Regions from separate parts of the Streptococcus sp. ELY_90 genome, predicted to be linked through region 1. Evidence: predicted binding sites of a transcription regulator. Region 1 holds the regulator's gene; the other holds the start of a gene.
The links. The regulator CtsR, encoded in region 1, represses protease genes until heat stress. The targets are predictions, from matches to a motif close to TTGGTCAAAAAAGGTCAAANA.
Positions count from the first base shown of each region.

Region 2: a site for CtsR is predicted at 7,179-7,199, ahead of clpP (ATP-dependent Clp protease proteolytic subunit ClpP). Genes of this name have one in related genera too.

Region 1 covers NZ_JBZFUJ010000001.1:60,042-69,341, forward strand. Annotated here, with positions in the region: gene AC4HAF_RS00295 (S66 family peptidase) at 1-398, opposite strand, end outside; tRNA gene AC4HAF_RS00300 (tRNA-Cys) at 815-885, opposite strand; gene AC4HAF_RS00305 (DNA adenine methylase) at 1,126-1,947, shown strand; gene AC4HAF_RS00310 (DNA-methyltransferase) at 1,979-2,743, shown strand; gene AC4HAF_RS00315 (DpnII family type II restriction endonuclease) at 2,736-3,674, shown strand; gene rpsB (30S ribosomal protein S2) at 3,952-4,737, shown strand; gene tsf (translation elongation factor Ts) at 4,867-5,913, shown strand; gene AC4HAF_RS00330 (CtsR family transcriptional regulator) at 6,132-6,596, shown strand; gene AC4HAF_RS00335 (ATP-dependent Clp protease ATP-binding subunit) at 6,593-9,034, shown strand; gene dusB (tRNA dihydrouridine synthase DusB) at 9,108-9,300, opposite strand, start outside.
Region 2 covers NZ_JBZFUJ010000009.1:23,801-33,100, reverse strand. Annotated here, with positions in the region: gene AC4HAF_RS06670 (UDP-N-acetylmuramoyl-L-alanyl-D-glutamate--L-lysine ligase) at 1-1,157, opposite strand, end outside; gene AC4HAF_RS06665 (putative polysaccharide biosynthesis protein) at 1,245-2,879, shown strand; gene AC4HAF_RS06660 (cystathionine gamma-synthase) at 3,062-4,165, shown strand; gene AC4HAF_RS06655 (MalY/PatB family protein) at 4,175-5,335, shown strand; gene upp (uracil phosphoribosyltransferase) at 6,428-7,057, shown strand; gene clpP (ATP-dependent Clp protease proteolytic subunit ClpP) at 7,245-7,835, shown strand; gene AC4HAF_RS06640 (YlbF/YmcA family competence regulator) at 7,975-8,415, shown strand; gene AC4HAF_RS06635 (YlbG family protein) at 8,420-8,668, shown strand; gene AC4HAF_RS06630 (ABC transporter substrate-binding protein) at 8,769-9,300, shown strand, end outside.

The sequences.
Region 1 (9,300 bases):
TAAGAAGGTCCCATATAGGTCTCCATGCCGGTTTTAGCATAGATAGCATTCAAAAGAGCTGTGGTATCAGAATAACCGCAGATGATCTTAGGATGACGCTTTATCAGATCATAATCCAGATAAGGAAGCAGTTCGTTGGCATTAAAGCCTCCGATAGTAGCCAAAATCGCATTAACATGATCTTCGCGAAAGGCGTCGTGCAAGTCAGCCACGCGGCTGGCAATCGAACTTGAATGGAGCAGGTCGCTTTCCATATAATTATTGGAAAAGGAGACGGTAAAGCCTAATTTTTCCAAGGTTCTTTTAGCAGATAAATTAGCATTGAAGCCCCCTAAAAGCTCGATAGAGCTTGAGGGGCTGAGGACTCTGATGTGATCACCATAGGTTAGTTTTTTCATAAATCTTCCTTCCTGGACAAATGACGGTATAGGATAAACTGTTGAGGGTCTTTGACTGCCCTATCGCTAATGAAATCGCTAAAGATAGCATCGCAAGTGCTCCTTGATCCGATTTTTTGCAGCAGCGACAGATGAATCAAGGCCTTGCCAGAAATCTTTGAAAATCCTGCTTAGGGGCAAGGACTAAAAAAGCCGCTCCAGCAGGCAAATAACTCATCTCAGTTATTAAGAGTTTTGTCTATTTCTATTTTATCATCTTGTTGGCCATTTGGGGATAAGTTTTTTGAGAATTTGAAGATTGCCTATATTAAAGCTTGTTTGTCAGACAGGCCTTAGAGCATTGAGCAGAGCGGGGGAAATTTTCTGGACAAAACAAAAACCGAGACGATAAATCTCAGTTTTACTTGTATTTTTTAAGGCGGTAGACGGATTTGAACCGACGATCAAGCTTTTGCAGAGCCGTGCCTTACCACTTGGCTATACCGCCGTAACATTCATTATTTTACCTTAAAAATGTTTGTAAGTCAAGAAACCAATGGTCAATGTCCTGAGGCTAGACAAATACACCGAAACAGTATCTGGATTTTAGCTTAAAAAGGCAGTAGACAAAAATTTACGCTATCTGCTGTAATAAAATATATTAAAAGAAGCTATATATTTTTCATATGTCACAGTATAAAGATAGGATTTATATACGAATAAGATCAATTTTGCTATAATATAATACATGAAACCTTTTACAAAATGGACTGGTGGGAAAAGAAAATTACTGCCTAGTTTACAAAGCTATATGCCAGACAAATTTAATCGCTATTTTGAACCTATGGTGGGCGGCGGAGCTTTGTTTTTTGAACTGGAACCACAAAATGCAGTCATCAATGATTTTAATACAGAGTTAATAAATACATATTTACAGATTAAAGATAAACCAGCAGAATTATTAGATTTACTACGCTTGCATAAGGAAAATAATAGTAAGGAATATTATTTAAAAATTCGCTCGGCTGATCGAGATGGTAGACTAGAGAGAATGTCTAATGTTGAACGAGCCGCTAGAATACTTTACATGTTAAGAGTTGACTTTAACGGTCTTTATCGAGTTAATTCAAAAAACCAATTTAATGTTCCTTATGGAAAATATAAAAATCCCAAGATTGTTGATAGTGATTTGATTTATAGCATCAGTGAATACTTAAATGACAATCAAATCACTATTTTGAATACTGATTTTGAGGAAGCAGTTCAGGATGTAAAAAAAGGTGATTTTGTTTATTTTGATCCTCCTTATATTCCAATTACAGAAACAAGTTCATTTACTTCTTACACTCATGAGGGTTTTTCTTATGAGGAACAGATTAGGTTGAGGGATACATTCAAATATTTGAATGATAGGGGAGCATACGTTATGCTTTCTAATTCTTCAAGTTTTTTAGTTGAAGAACTCTATCAGGAGTTTAACATCCATTATGTTGAAACACAGAGAACTAATGGGGCAAAAAGTTCAAGTAGAGGTAAAATTTCAGAAGTTATTATTACAAACTATGAGTAAAAAACGGATATAAATATGGAGGTGTGTTATCATGATAAAACCATATTATCATAGGGATAAAATCATTCTTGTACATGCTGATATATTTGATTTTTTGAAGAAGGTAAAATCTGAAAGTATGGATATGATTTTCGCAGATCCACCATATTTTTTAAGTAATGGAGGTTTTTCTAACTCAGGTGGGCAGGTGGTATCTGTTAATAAGGGAGAATGGGATCAGATATCGTCTCTTAAAGAAAAACATGATTTTAATCGTCGTTGGATAAGACTTTCCAAAAAAATTTTGAAGGCTAATGGGACTATTTGGATTTCTGGAAGTTTGCATAATATTTACTCTGTTGGTATGGCTTTGGAGCAAGAAGGTTTTAAAATATTGAATAATATTACATGGCAAAAGACCAATCCAGCACCTAATTTATCTTGTCGCTGTTTCACGCATTCAACTGAGACTATATTGTGGGCTAGAAAAGCAGATAAAAAAGTTAAGCATTTTTATAATTATAATTTAATGAAAAAAATTAATAACGGAAAACAGATGAAAGATGTTTGGATTGGAAGTTCGACTAAAAAAAGCGAAAAGTGGGCAGGAAAACATCCAACTCAAAAACCGGAGTATTTACTAGAACGTATTATTTTAGCAAGTACTAGGGAGGGAGATTATATATTAGATCCCTTTGTTGGAAGCGGTACAACAGGAGTTGTTGCTAAGAAGCTTGGAAGACGATTTATCGGTGTTGATTCAGAAATAGATTATTTAAGAATTGCACGAACAAGATTGGAAAAAGTACATGACTAATAATATAGACAATAATTTGAAATATAATGTTTTTGATTATCTTAATTTATCTTCTGAAGACAAATTAGAGTTTTTCATGGAAACTCGTTCATCTCTGAGTTTTCTCGCTTCTTATTGGTTTAATTTTGATAATGTTAAAGCCAATATTTCTACTTATGATGAACCGGATTTATATACTTTGGACTATTTAATTGGGAAATCAAATCAAGAGATTGATAATTTTTTTAAAGAACGACCGGATTTATTGTTGTTGCTTCCTAAACTTTTGGGGATCAGGGATAATAAATTCGAAAAACCAATTCGGAATAAAATTTTAAAAATTCAAGATGTTTCAGGTGTTTATACCTTGGACTTTAAGGATATTGATCTTGATAAGTTAGATCTTTATCTTCAGTTCTTACATGATAGTGGTTTGGATTGGGTTTTCAAAATTGGATTAAGGAAATCAGTTCACGATTATGCTGTAGGCGTAGAAGCTGGTATGGATTCTAATGGTCGAAAAAATAGAAGTGGAGATATGGGCGAACTATATTTGGAGACAGCTTTGAAAAAAATTGGGGAAGCAAAAGGCTGGCTAGCCCATGGTCAGTCGACTCGCAGTAGTATCAAAGAATGGTATGGAATTGATTTAGATGAGAGCTTTCAAAATCGTCGTTTTGATGGATCGCTATTTAATCCTATACGAAAAAAATTGTATTTGTTTGAGGTGAATAATTTTAATTCTAGTGGTTCTAAGTCAAAAGCTTCAGCGACTGAGTTTAAAGATTTACATGATCGATTCAGTAGGACTAACCATGAGTTTATCTATATTACTGATGGAAAAGGATGGGATAGTGATAGGTCACATTTGATTGAGGCTATGGAATATATCGGTAAAGTCTTTAATTATAGAATGATTGAATCTGGCTATTTAAATAGCTATCTTGAATAATACTGACAAATAAATCATTATTTTAGCGGATATTTAGCTATTGTTTAAATATCTGCTTATTTTATTAAGGAGTGAAAATTATGAAAGGAATTTTTCGTAGCATGACGCAGTATTGAAGTAGAATTCTCTTGCATTTTTTTCTTAATTTTGATATGATAGTAAAGTCGCAGAAATGCGGTAATACTCATCTTAGATGAATTGTGGTCTGGTTGCCCTTAAGGTTGGGCTGCAAGCTGAAGTCTGAGAGAGGCGAAAAAACAACAAAGGAGAAATACTCATGGCAGTAATTTCAATGAAACAACTTCTTGAGGCTGGTGTTCACTTTGGTCACCAAACTCGTCGCTGGAACCCTAAGATGGCTAAGTACATCTTCACAGAACGTAACGGTATCCACGTTATCGACCTTCAGCAAACTGTAAAATTGGCTGATCAAGCTTACGACTTTGTTCGCGATGCAGCAGCTAATGATGCGGTTATCTTGTTTGTCGGTACTAAAAAGCAAGCTTCAGAAGCTATTAAAGAAGAAGCAGAACGTGCTGGTCAATTTTACATCAACCACCGTTGGTTGGGCGGTACATTGACAAACTGGGATACTATCCAAAAACGTATTGCACGTCTTAAAGAAATTAAACAAATGGAAGCTGACGGAACTTTTGAAGTTCTTCCTAAGAAAGAAGTTGCCCTGTTGAACAAACAGCGTGCCCGTCTTGAAAAATTCTTGGGCGGTATCGAAGATATGCCTCGCATTCCAGATGTTATCTACATCGTTGACCCGCATAAAGAACAAATTGCTGTTAAAGAAGCTAAGAAACTTGGTATTCCTGTTGTAGCAATGGTTGATACCAACGCTGATCCGGATGACATTGATGTTATTATCCCGGCAAATGATGATGCTATCCGCGCGGTTAAACTGATTACAAGTAAACTGGCTGATGCTGTTATCGAAGGCCGTCAAGGTGAAGACAGTGTTGAAGCGGTTGAAGCAGAACTTGCAGCTGACGACACACAAGCTGATTCAATCGAAGAAATCGTTGAAGTTGTTGAAGGTTCAAACGAAGACTAAGTCATCGATATTAAATGTGTTAATAAGGTAAAATGCTTTATTTTACCCATCTTTAATCATAATAATGTACATAACCTAAGGGGCGGGGCCTAGCCCTCCCCTTTTATCATTAAAATTGGAGGAATAATCATGGCAAATATTACTGCAGCTCTTGTTAAAGAATTGCGTGAAAAAACTGGTGCCGGTGTAATGGATGCTAAAAAGGCATTGGTTGAAGTTGAAGGAGACATGGACAAAGCGGTTGAGCTTCTGCGCGAAAAAGGAATCGCTAAGGCAGCGAAAAAAGCTGACCGTGTTGCTGCCGAAGGCTTGACAGGCATTTATGTTAACGGCAACGTGGCAGCTATTGTTGAAGTCAATGCAGAAACTGACTTTGTTGCAAAGAATGCTCAATTTGTTGAATTAGTTAATGAGTCTGCAAAAGCTATTGCAGAACAAAAACCTGCCAACAATGACGAAGCTCTTAAAGTGACTTTGGCTTCAGGTGAAACATTGGAAGCTGCCTATGTTAATGCGACAGCAACAATCGGTGAAAAAATTTCTTTCCGCCGCTTTGCCCTTGTTGAAAAAGCAGATGACCAAGTCTTTGGAGCTTACCAGCATAATGGCGGTAAAATCGGTGTTGTAACAGTGCTTGAAGGTGCAGACGAAGCCCTTGCTAAACAAGTAGCTATGCACGTAGCAGCAATGAATCCGACTGTCCTTTCTTATCAAGAATTGAGCGAAGAATTTATCCATGACGAATTGGCTCAAATGAACCATAAGATCGAACAGGACAACGAAAGCCGTGCCATGGTTGATAAACCAGCACTGCCGCTTCTTAAGTATGGTTCAAAACTGCAATTAACCGATGAGGTTATTGCTCAGGCCGAAGAAGATATCAAGGCTGAGCTTAAAGCTGAAGGGAAACCAGAAAAAATTTGGGATAAGATTATTCCAGGTAAAATGGGCCGCTTCATGCTTGACAATACCAAAGTTGACCAACAATATACCTTGCTGTCCCAAGTTTACATCATGGATGACAGCAAGACTGTTGAAGCTTACCTTGAATCAGTAAACGCTAAAGCGATCAGCTTTGTCCGTTTTGAAGTTGGTGAAGGTATCGAAAGAGCTGCCAATGACTTTGAAAATGAAGTTGCTGCAACAATGGCTGCTGCCTTGAATAATCAAGACTAACTGTTAATTTGAAACAGAAATAAACATCGGGATCCCTATGGGATTCCGATTTTATAATGTCATCCTGTTGCGGGCGCAGTTTTAACTGCACTCAAAGCTGCTTAAAAGGCGCCCTTATCAGAGATTTAGAACTTTCAAGGCTCTTGCTTTCCAAATGTATTATTTTTCGGTATAATAAGGTCAGTTATAGTCAAAGTGACTGGGAAGGAGTCGAGATCATGACATCAAAAAATACGTCTGACAGTATTGAAGAATATATCAAAAAAATACTGGCTCAGTCTGGTTTTGCAGAAATTAAGAGAAGTGCTTTAGCGGACAGTTTCAGTGTTGTTCCCAGTCAGATCAACTATGTGATTAAAACACGTTTTACCGAGAGCCGCGGCTACCTTGTCGAAAGCAAACGGGGCGGCGGCGGTTATATCCGCATTGCTAAAATTCGTTTTTCAGACCAGCATCAGATGCTTAATAATCTGGAAGCAAATATTGGCGAGCAGATCAGTGAGCAGGTTTTCACCGATATTATCCAGCTCCTCTTTGATGAAAAAATTATCAGTGAGCGTGAGGGAAATATTATCTTGTCGGCTGCCGGAGATGACGTTCTGGGTGCAGACAGCCCTAAAATCCGAGCCCGTATGCTTCGTAAAATACTACAACGTTTAGACAGAAAAGGATACCATCTATGACCGATTATTCATTGAAAATGCAGGAAGTCTTCCGACTGGCTCAGTTTGAAGCTGCCCGCTTTGAAAGTGCCTATCTTGAAAGCTGGCATGTCCTCCTTGCTATGGTTGAAATTGACAGCTCAGTAGCCGGCTTGAGTTTTGCTGAATTTGGGGACGATGTCCAGTTTGAAGATTACCAGGCGGCAGCTGTTTTGGCGGTTGGACGAAGACCGAAAAAACCAAGCGGTGATATAACGCTGCTGGAGCAATCCAATGCCCTGAGCCGAACCTTGACAGAGGCTTATGCTATCAGTCAGGCAACTCATGCCAAAGAAGTGGGAACAGAGCATGTTTTATTTGCCATGCTGCTCAATCCCAATCTGCTGGCAACGCGGATTTTAGAATTGGTCGGCTTTCAAATCAAAGACGATGGCGAATCTGTCCGTCTGCTTGATTTACGCAAGGCTGTTGAACGCTATGCAGGTTTTTCAAAAGAGGATATCAAAGCCATTTTTGAAATGCGCAAGCCTAAGAAAAACAAGACGAACGGTCAGTTTTCAGATTTAATGAAACCGCCCAGCATGACAGGTGAACTGGCAGATTTCACACGGGACTTGACCGATCTGGCCCGCAAAGGACGCTTAGAGCCTGTTATTGGCCGGGAAAAAGAAATTTCGCGCATGATCCAGATTTTAAGCCGCAAGACAAAAAACAATCCGGTTTTAGTCGGTGATGCCGGAGTTGGTAAAACAGCACTGGCTTACGGTCTTGCTCAGCGCATCGTGGACAGTGCCGTGCCTTTTGAATTGGCAGATATGAAAGTCTTAGAGCTGGATATGATGAGTGTTGTAGCGGGAACGCGTTTCCGCGGTGACTTTGAAGAACGCATGAATCAGATTATCGCGGATATTGAGGCAGACGGGCACATTATCCTCTTTATTGATGAGCTGCATACCATTATGGGCTCTGGCAGCGGAATTGACAGCACGCTTGATGCGGCCAATATTCTCAAACCGGCCCTAGCGCGCGGTACGCTTAGAACGATTGGTGCAACGACCCAAGAAGAATACCAAAAGCATATCGAAAAGGACTCTGCTCTCTCCCGCCGCTTTGCTAAGGTAACTATTGAAGAGCCCAGCGAAGAAGAGGCCTATCAGATTCTGCTTGGCTTAAAGAAAAATTACGAAGACTATCACCATGTGACGATTTCTGATGGAGCTGTCAAAACAGCAGTTAGAGCAGCGCATCGTTACCTGACCGGCAAGAACTTGCCTGATTCAGCTATTGATCTCTTAGATGAGGCCAGTGCTGCGGTACAGGGATCGGTGAAAAAAAAGGCCCCTGCCTTTTTGACGGACTTGGATCAAGCGATTATTGATAAAGATATAGCTGCTGCCCGCCGTTTATTGAAAAAAGAAGAAAAACCTCTGCTTAAAAAACGAGTGGCAGTCGGCGAAGACGCGATTTTAGAAACCCTGAGCAAACTTTCCGGGATTCCGGTAAGCAAGATGACTCAGGCCGACAGTAAAAAGTACCTCAATTTGGAAAAGGAACTGCATAAGCGGGTGATCGGTCAAGATACGGCCATTTCTGCAGTGAGCCGTGCTATTCGCCGAAATCAGTCGGGCATTCGAATCGGCAAGCGTCCGATCGGATCCTTTATGTTTCTGGGGCCTACAGGTGTCGGAAAGACAGAACTGGCCAAAGCTTTGGCAGAAGTTCTCTTTGATGACGAGTCAGCACTTATTCGCTTTGATATGAGTGAGTACATGGAAAAATTTGCGGCTTCACGCCTCAACGGAGCTCCTCCGGGCTATGTCGGCTATGAAGAAGGCGGCGAGCTGACCGAAAAAGTTCGCAACAAACCTTATTCTGTGCTGCTTTTTGATGAAGTTGAAAAGGCTCATCCGGATATTTTTAATGTCCTTTTGCAGGTACTGGATGACGGAGTTTTGACTGACAGCCGCGGGCGGAAAGTTGATTTTTCAAATACGATTATTATTATGACCTCAAATCTTGGAGCAACAGCTCTGCGGGATGATAAGACTGTCGGCTTTGGAGCTAAGGATTTTTCTCATGATTATCAGGCTATGGAAAGCCGTATTTTAGAAGAACTCAAAAAAGCTTACCGTCCTGAATTCATCAATCGTATTGATGAAAAGGTTGTCTTTCATAATCTCACTGAGGAAAATATGCGTGATGTTGTCAAAATTATGGTGCAGCCGCTGATTTCTCATCTGGCCGAGCAAGGCATTACCCTTAAATTCCAGAGCTCAGCGCTTAAACATTTGGCGCAGATCGGCTATGATGCGGAAATGGGAGCGCGGCCGCTTCGCAGAAGTCTTCAGACCGAAGTCGAAGATAAACTGGCAGAGCTTGTTCTTTCCGGAGAGCTGGCCGGCGGTCAGACGCTGAAAATCGGTGTTCAAAAAGATAAGCTTAAATTTGATATTGTCTAATCTATGAAAAGGAGACCGGAAGAAAATTCCAGTCTCCTTATTTTATATTATACTTAGTGCAAAGCTTACAGTGTCAAGAATGAACCTGAGCGAAAATATTTTTCACCTCAGTAAGAGTCTCTGCCCGGGATACAGCAGATCTGATTTTAGCGGCACCGGATGTCCCGCGAAGATAGTGCGGTGCCAAGCCGCGGAATTCTCTGACGGCAATGGTTTCCCCTTTAAGATCGACTAAGCGTTTCAGGTGGTCTTGGGCAATGTCCAGC
Region 2 (9,300 bases), on a different contig from region 1:
TCTTTACGCCGGCTTTCTCCCTTGTTTCCGGGAGCCCCAAGAATCAGAATCAGCTTGCCTTTTTGGTGCTCTTCGACAACCGACAGCAGTTTTTCAAGGCTGTCACCGTTGTGCGCATAATCCACAAAAACCTTGGCGCCATTGCTTTGAGTCAATACTTCCATACGTCCGGGAACTCTTGTTTGGGCAATGCCTTTTTGAATATCAAGCAGACTGGCTCCCAGCTCTAGACAGGCAAGGCCTGCGGCTAAGGCATTTTCCTGATTAAAAGAACCGATTAGCTGGATATCATAATGCCCTTTTAGTTTTCCTGTCAGATCAAAGGAAAAGGCCTGAGCGTTTTCAATCTGATTGCTTGATTGGCGCCCGTAAAAATCATGGGGTTTGTGAGCGAATTGGGCCTTGATAAGTTCAAAATGATCCATCTGACTGTTGACAACGACATAACGGCTGTTTTCAAGCAGGAGCCGCTTATGGTAAAAATAATCTTCAAAGCTTGGATGTTCAATCGGTCCGATATGGTCAGGACTGATATTCAGAAAAACTCCGACATCAAAGGTCAAACCGTAGACTCTGTCGGTCAGATAGGCCTGGCTGGATACTTCCATAATCAAATGGGTCATTCCATTATCAACAGCCTCAGCCATCATCTTAAAAAGATCCAGACTTTCAGGTGTGGTTAATTTAGATTTGAAAAAGGTATGGCCGTCAAGTGTTGTATTCATGGTTGAAAGCATGGCCGGACGGTGGCTTTGCTTTAGTATGTTATAGGCAAAATAAGCTGCGGTTGTCTTGCCCTTGGTTCCGGTAAAAGCAAGAAGTTTTAACTTTTCCTGAGGATTGCCGTAAAAAGCCATAGCTACAAGGCTCATAGCCTTTTTAATATCATTAACGATAATGGCCGGAATGCCAACCTGATAGTCTTTTTGGGCAAGGTAAAAAGGCAGCCCTTTTTGCACGGCAGCTGTAAGATATTCCTTTTTAAAATGAAGCCCTTTGGCAAAAAAGAGGGTGCTGCTGCTAACATCTCTGCTGTCATAAGAGATATGGCTGAAAGTGAAATCAGGATAATCATTCAGGTAGTGCTCTGTGTCAATAATTTCACGAAAGTTGCCGTCATCTTTGAGAATACTGAGTGTCTTCTTTAATGTAATCATACCTTTTATTGTAGACTTAAAGTTAGTGTTTTACAAGTACCAATCAAAAGTTTATAATAAATTTATTAAAAACTAGAAAGAAAATCTATGTCCGAAAAGAAAACTAAAATGAGTCAGCAGGAGCAGATGGTTCGCGGAACTGCCTGGCTGACTGCCGGCAACTTCATCAGCCGCCTTCTGGGAGCTGTCTACATTATTCCCTGGTATGCCTGGATGGGAAGATATGCGGCTGAAGCCAATGCCCTGTTTGGAATGGGCTATGAGATTTACGCCCTGTTTTTGCTGATTTCAACGGTTGGTATTCCGGTTGCTGTTGCCAAGCAGGTTTCCAAGTACAACACGCTGGGAGATCCGCAAAAGAGTACCTATTTGGTTCGTAAAATCCTGCATTTTATGCTGCTGTTAGGATTTATCTTTGCCCTCATCATGTATTTGGGGTCCCCTTTTTTTGCTTCCCTCAGCCGCGGAGGAAAAGATCTGGTGCCGGTTCTTAGAAGCCTGACACTGGCTGTTCTCGTCTTTCCTTCCATGAGTGTTCTTAGAGGTTTTTTCCAAGGATTTAACAATCTGAAACCGTATGCCATGAGCCAGATTGCTGAGCAGGTTATCCGTGTCATCTGGATGCTTTTGACGGCCTTTTTCATCATGAAAATGGGATCCGGCAATTATGTCGAAGCTGTCACGCAGTCCACGTTTGCTGCCTTTGTAGGGATGTTTGCCAGTATTGCCGTGCTCATTTATTTCCTGTGGAAAAATGACTTACTGACAGTTCTCTTTGGCAAAAAGCCTGACAGCATCGTGATTGATACCAAGGATCTTCTTATTGAAACGATCAAGGAAGCCATTCCTTTTATCATCACAGGATCGGCCATTCAGGTTTTCAAGCTAATTGACCAGTTTACCTTTGGCAATACTATGGCTCTTTTTACCGCCTATTCCAATAGAGAATTAAAGGTGATGTTTGCTTATTTCTCAACCAATCCAGGCAAGGTAACCATGATTTTGATTGCGGTTGCGACAGCCATTGCCGGTGTCGGTATCCCTTTGTTGACGGAAAACTTTGTCAAAAAGGACAGAAGAGCTTCCGCTCGTTTAGTTGTTAACAATCTGCAAATGCTGATGGCCTTTATTATTCCGGCTATTGCTGGTTCTGTTATTTTGGCCAGGCCTCTCTATACTGTCTTTTACGGTATTCCGCAGGGGCAGTCTTTGGGCTTGTTTACGGCCTCTCTTTTACAGACGGTCATTTTAGCTATTTATACTGTTTTGGCGCCTATGCTGCAGGCTCTGTTTGAAAATCGCAAAGCAATCAGATATTTTGCTTATGGGGTCATCATCAAATTGCTTTTGCAGGTTCCCTTGATTTATCTGTTTCATGCATACGGCCCGATTATTTCAACAAGCCTTGCCTTGCTGGTGCCTATTGTGCTCATGTATCTGCGCATTCACAAGATTACAGGCTTTAGCCGCAGGGCTGTCAGAAGGACAAGCCTGTTAGTGCTTATTTTAACCGCTCTGATGAGCCTTGCTGTTGCTGTTTCTGCTTGGCTGCTTAGCCTTTTCTTAGCTGACAGCGGCAGACTGCCAAGTCTTATCTATGTTTTGCTGATAGGCTGCGTAGGCATAGCTGTCTACGGTATCTTAGGGCTTATGACTCACTTGTTGGATAAGATGCTGGGAGAAAAAGCCCAGGTTCTCCGTCAAAAACTGCATCTGGAATAATCTAAACTTCTTATCCCCCGGCAGCTCAGGCTGACGGGGGATTTTTTGCTCAGTCACAGGAGTATCATCGCAGCTATAGTTATTTTTTATAGCCGACTATTAAGAAATAGAATAGCGGCAAAGACCGCTGCAGCAAGGAATAAGTGGTAAAATAAACTCATTAGGTTTGAAAGGCAAAAACTATGACGGACAAAGATAAAGATTATAAATTAGAAACCATCTTAGCCCATGCAGGCATCAATACAGATAAAACAACCGGCGCTTTGATTGCGCCCCTTCATTTTTCAACGACCTACCGGCATCCGGAATTTGGTCAGTCTACCGGTTTTGATTACACGCGGACCAAAAATCCTACCCGTGCTGTCTTGGAAGAAACGCTGGCTAAGATTGAAAAAGCAGACTATGCTGTAGTGACAGCATCTGGTATGGCAGCCTTGGTTTTGCTTTTTAATGGCTTTCCTGCCGGCAGCAAAATTGTTGCCGCGCGTGATTTGTATGGCGGATCTTTTCGTTGGTTTAATGAGCAGGAAGAAAGGGGCAGATTTTCCTTTACCTATGCCAATAGGGAAGATGAGCTGATCGCTGCTGTTTCAGATGACACCGATTATGTCTATATTGAAACACCGACCAATCCGCTGATGGTTGAATTTGACATTAAAAAGATTGCCCAGACTGCATATGCTCACGGTGCCAAAGTGATTGTTGATAATACCTTTTACAGTCCTGTTTATCAAAATCCCATCCCTTTGGGAGCTGATGTTGTCCTGCATTCGGCGACCAAATACCTGTCTGGGCACAACGATGTCTTAGCCGGTGTTTTGATGACCAGCAATAAAGATATTTATGATAAACTGTTTTATGACCAGAATACTACGGGACCGACGCTGTCGCCCTTTGATGCATACTTGCTTATGCGCGGGCTCAAAACATTGAAACTGCGCATGGAAAAGTCAACACAAAATGCCAAGGCGATTGCAGCCTATTTGGAACAATCACCCGCAGTCAAAGATGTTTTCTATACCGGCAAAGCTGGCATGGTCTCTTTCAAAGTAGCTGACGAAGACAGGATTCCGGAGATTATTAACGGCCTGGAGGTCTTTACTTTTGCGGAAAGCTTAGGCGGTATTGAAAGCCTGATTACCTATCCAGCAACGCAGACACACTTGGATATACCTGCTCATATCCGGCATTCTTATGGTCTGACGGATGACTTGCTGCGGCTGTCAATCGGAATTGAGGACGCAGAAGACTTAATTAATGATTTAAAAACGGTTTTAGAAGCATAGGAGATAAAAATGAGTCAATTTGATTTTACAACAGTACCTGATCGCATCAAAACGCATTCGGTAAAATGGCAGGAAGTCCAAAAGGACAAGGATCTGCTGCCTTTATGGGTGGCTGATATGGATTTTTTAGCTTTTCCAGAAATGCAGGCTGCTATTCAGCGCTATGCCGATTTTGGCGTTTACGGCTATCCTTATGTTTGGGATGGTGTAGTTGAAGCGATTCAGGATTGGGAAAAAACAGAACATGGCTATCAGGTGGATAAGGAAGCTATTGTCCTTATTGAAGGCGTCGTCCCTGCTATATCAGTAGCCATTCAGGCTTTCACCCAGGAGCAGGACGCAGTGCTCATCAATACGCCGGTTTATCCTCCCTTTGCCCGCTCTGTCAAGCTCAACAACCGCCGCTTGATTGAAAATTCTTTGGTGGAAAGAAACGGTCATTTTGAAATTGATTTTACCCAATTAGAAAAAGACATGGCAGAACATCAGGTCAAACTTTATCTTTTCTGCAGTCCCCATAATCCAGGAGGACGGGTCTGGACAGCTGAAGAATTGCGAAAAGTAGCTGAACTGTGCCAAAAGTATGGTGTTATTCTTGTTTCTGATGAGATCCATCAGGATTTAGCCCTGTTTGGTCATAAACACCACAGTATCAATACCGTCGGCGACTTTGGGCAGTTCAGTCTGGTTCTTTCCAGTGCGACTAAAACCTTTAATGTAGCCGGAACGAAAAATAGTTTTGCTATTATTGAAAATCCAGCATTGCGAGCTCAGTTCAAGAAACGGCAGTTAGCCAATAATCAGCATGAAGTGCCGACGATCGGCCTTATAACAACAGAAACCGCCTTTCGTTACGGCAAACCCTGGCTGACGGAATTAAAAGCGCTTCTGGAAAAGCACAGCAATTTCCTCGCGGACTATTTGGAGCAGCATACTAAGATTAAGGTCATGAAACCAGAAGGAACCTATCTCGTATGGCTGGATTTCTCAGCCTATAACTTATCAGACGAGGAGCTCCACCAAAAAATCAAAGAAGAAGCTAAGCTGATTCTCAATGTCGGATCGACCTTTGGCAAGGAAGGAGCAGGCCATGCCCGCCTCAACCTCGCTGCTCCCACAGCTGTCTTGCAGGAAGCCTGTGAGCGCTTAGCTAAAGTTTTTCCAAAATAAACAGCTGCTAAGCAGATAAAAAATACCGGCACCTCCTTTTAACGATGCAAGTAGTGTGGGCGGACTTGGAGGAGCAGCTGCTGGAGCAGCTCATGGAATATATACTGGTGCAATTGGCGGTACCTCGGTCTGTCCTGGTGTAGGGACTGTAACAGGGGCAGTGGCATGTGGTGTAGGAGAAGGATTTATAGGAGCTGTAACTGGCGCAATTGGTGGTGGGGTGACTTACTTAGCCCATGAATATTTATGATAGGATATCAATATGGAGTACTTTATCGTTGGAGCAATTACAGCACTGCTTGTATTAACGCTCTTAAATCTAAAGAATCGTAAAAAATAATAAATTGGCTTGGTGGTGCACTGACCAAAGCAGGTGTATATTGAATTCATTAAAAAATATCAGCACAAATTTTAGAAAAGGTGATGTTAGTTTATGAGCATAATGCGGTTCATTTTAGTCTTGCTTGCTCTTTGTGTCCTGGCACTTGTTTCTTACCGCAGTAAAAACATAGTGATCAGGTTGTAGACAAACTCCCAAAACTAAATTCTCTCTAAAATTTCATCATAGAATTGTATCACTTTTCGCTTTTGTAAGATGATATAGAAATGATCAAAGCCTAATCCGATACTTTCCGATGTAGCAAAAGGGGCAGAAACATTGAGTTTCTGCCTCTCGGAGATTTTGAGGCCTAGGCTCAAAATCTAGGTATGGAATTCCGAAGGAAGTCGCTATGACGATTGCCGTTAGAAATCGATACTATTTCTAACGGCAATCTAATGCAAAACCTAGTCAAAAGCTATAGCGTTGACGTTTGGTTTTGCCGTCCGTGCTACCTAAGGAAAGTATCATAACAAAATATTACTTTTTGAGAAAATAGACTTTTTCTTCAGTCTGAGTGATTTCATTTATCTGTGTCATCATTTTGCTTGGTCTGTTTGGTTATTATCTCTTGCATTAGTAAAAATAGAGGTATTTTCAAACATTAACCCTGTATCCATGGAGGCAATCCTGAAAAAGCCTGCTGACTTTTCACAAAAGTTAGTGGGTTTTATGCTATAATAAAAAGAAATAAATAGAAGGCGGTTTTTCCTATGGGTAAATTTCAAGTTATTTCGCATCCACTGATTCAGCATAAACTCTCTATTTTACGGCGAGAAGATACATCAACCAAGCATTTTCGCGAACTGGTAAATGAGATTGCTATGCTTATGGGTTACGAAGTTTCCCGCGAATTGCCACTGGAAGAAGTGGAAATAGAAACACCGATTACAAAGACGGTTCAAAAACAGCTGACAGGTAAAAAGCTGGCCATTGTTCCCATTTTGCGTGCCGGTATTGGCATGGTTGACGGTCTTTTAAGTTTGGTTCCGGCCGCTAAGGTCGGTCATATCGGTATGTACCGTGATGAAGAAACCTTAGAGCCGGTAGAGTATCTGGTAAAACTTCCTGAGGACATTGATCAGCGGCAGATTTTTGTAGTGGATCCGATGCTTGCTACCGGCGGCTCAGCCGTCTTGGCTATTGATTCTCTGAAAAAACGCGGAGCAGCCAATATCAAGTTTGTCTCTTTGGTTGCAGCACCTGAAGGCGTTAAAAAACTGCAGGAAGCCCATCCGGACATTGATATCTATACAGCCGCTCTGGATGAACAGCTCAACGCAAAAGGTTATATTGTTCCGGGTCTTGGGGATGCAGGCGACCGTCTTTTTGGAACTAAGTAAGCAGCAATTTTCTGATAAAAATAGGGAAAAAGCAGGCTGGCTGTTGATTTTTTCGGCAGCCTTGCCTGTATTTTCTGCTGAAACTGCTGAGCAGAGAAAAGTTTCAAAAATCGGAAGTAAATATTTGACCTTTTTTGACCAATGAGATATAATAACTCCAAGATTGAATTAAAGGAGAAAAACAATTATGATTCCTGTAGTTATTGAACAAACAAGCCGTGGAGAACGTTCTTATGACATTTATTCACGTCTTTTAAAAGATCGTATTATTATGCTGACGGGTCCGGTAGAAGACAATATGGCCAATTCCATCATTGCTCAGCTTCTTTTCCTGGATGCACAGGACAATACCAAAGATATCTATCTTTATATTAATACACCGGGCGGTTCTGTTTCAGCTGGTTTAGCAATTGTTGATACCATGAATTTCATCAAATCAGACGTTCAGACCATTGTTATGGGAATAGCAGCGTCAATGGGAACAATCATTGCATCCAGCGGTACCAAGGGCAAACGTTTCATGTTACCGAATGCTGAATATCTGATTCACCAGCCAATGGGCGGTACAGGCGGCGGTACGCAGCAGACAGATATGGCTATTGCTGCTGAACAGCTCTTGAAAACACGTAAGAAACTGGAAAAGATTTTGTCAGATAACTCCGGCAAGACCGTTAAACAGATTCACAAAGATGCTGAACGCGACTACTGGATGGATGCCGAAGAAACCCTCAAATACGGCTTCATCGATGAAATTATGGAAAATAATGAACTGAAGTAAGGCTGATTGCAGCAAGACTTCTCTTAGAAAATAAAAACGGATGAGAGCAAACCTAGCGGCTCTCATCCGTTTTTTGTTGAAAAGGCCTGACAGGTTTAAGAGAAAAGACGAAGCCGGAATTTTTTGATATAATGGCATTATGTTAAAAATTGATGATCAGCTGTTGGCTATAGACGAAGCTCTTGATGATGTGATTGCAGCTTTTTTAGAGTTAGAAACCGTTAAGACGTACAAGGCGGCTGCAAAAGCAGTTTCATCAGATGAAGACCTGCAAGCAAAAATCACTGCTTTTCAGGAGTTAAAAGAGGATTATGACAGGCAGCAGTCTTTTGGGAAATACCGGCCGGAAGTCAGTCAGTTAAAAAAAGAAGTCCTGAGGCAAAAGCGGCAGCTGGACCTCGATGATAAAATTGTCGCTCTAAGGAGGGCTGAAGTAGACCTGCAGACTGTTTTAGCTGAGATGTCTCAAAAGATAGCAGCAGCTATTTCACCGGATATTTTTGTCGATACAGGACTGCCCTTAGCACCTCATAAGCCACCCCATGAGATGGGGCGCGGAAAAAACATCAAAGAAGGATAAGAAAATGTTTGAAAAAACGAAGCGATTAGGCATTGTTGTTTATCTGTATTACAACCGTGATGCCAGGAAACTGAACAAATACGGAAATATACTCTACCATTCCCACCGCATGCGCTATTTGGTGATTTATGTGGATCAAAGAGATGCTGATGCCGTCATTGAAGAACTTCAGAATCTTAAGTTTGTAAAAAAAGCTGTTCCGTCCCATTTAGATGATATTGATCAGGATTTTGTCGGCAGTTTGCTGCGGTAAAGACAGTCTGCAAAAAATAAGAAAATATGCTTGACAATTTTCAGATAATTCAGTATTCTTATTGATGACTATAATTTAAGATAATTTTAAGGAGAAAACAATGAAGAAAAAATTGGCTCTAGCAGCTCTTTCTTTTGTCAGTGCAGCTGTTCTTGCAGCTTGTGGTTCTGCACCGGGCAGCTCATCAGGCGCTGCCGGCAATAAAATCGGAGATACCGTAAAAATCGGCTACAACCTTGAACTGTCAGGGGATGTAGCGGCTTATGGACAGGCTGAAAAACACGGTGCTGATCTTGCTGTTGAGGAAATCAACAAGGCAGGCGGTGTTGACGGCAAAAAGCTTGAAGTTGTCTCCAAGGATAATAAATCAGATAATGGCGAAGCGGCAACCATTTCAACCAATCTTGCAACTCAAAGCAAGGTCAATGCTATTTTAGGTCCGGCAACATCCGGTGCGACAGCTGCAGCCAGCCCAAATGCTAATGATGCTGCAGTACCGCTTGTAACACCATCCGGAACACAAGACAGCCTGACTTACTCCAAAGGCAAGGTACAGGATTTTGTTTTCCGTACAACTTTCCAAGACAGTTTCCAAGGGAAAATCATTTCAAAATATGCTACAGATACGCTGA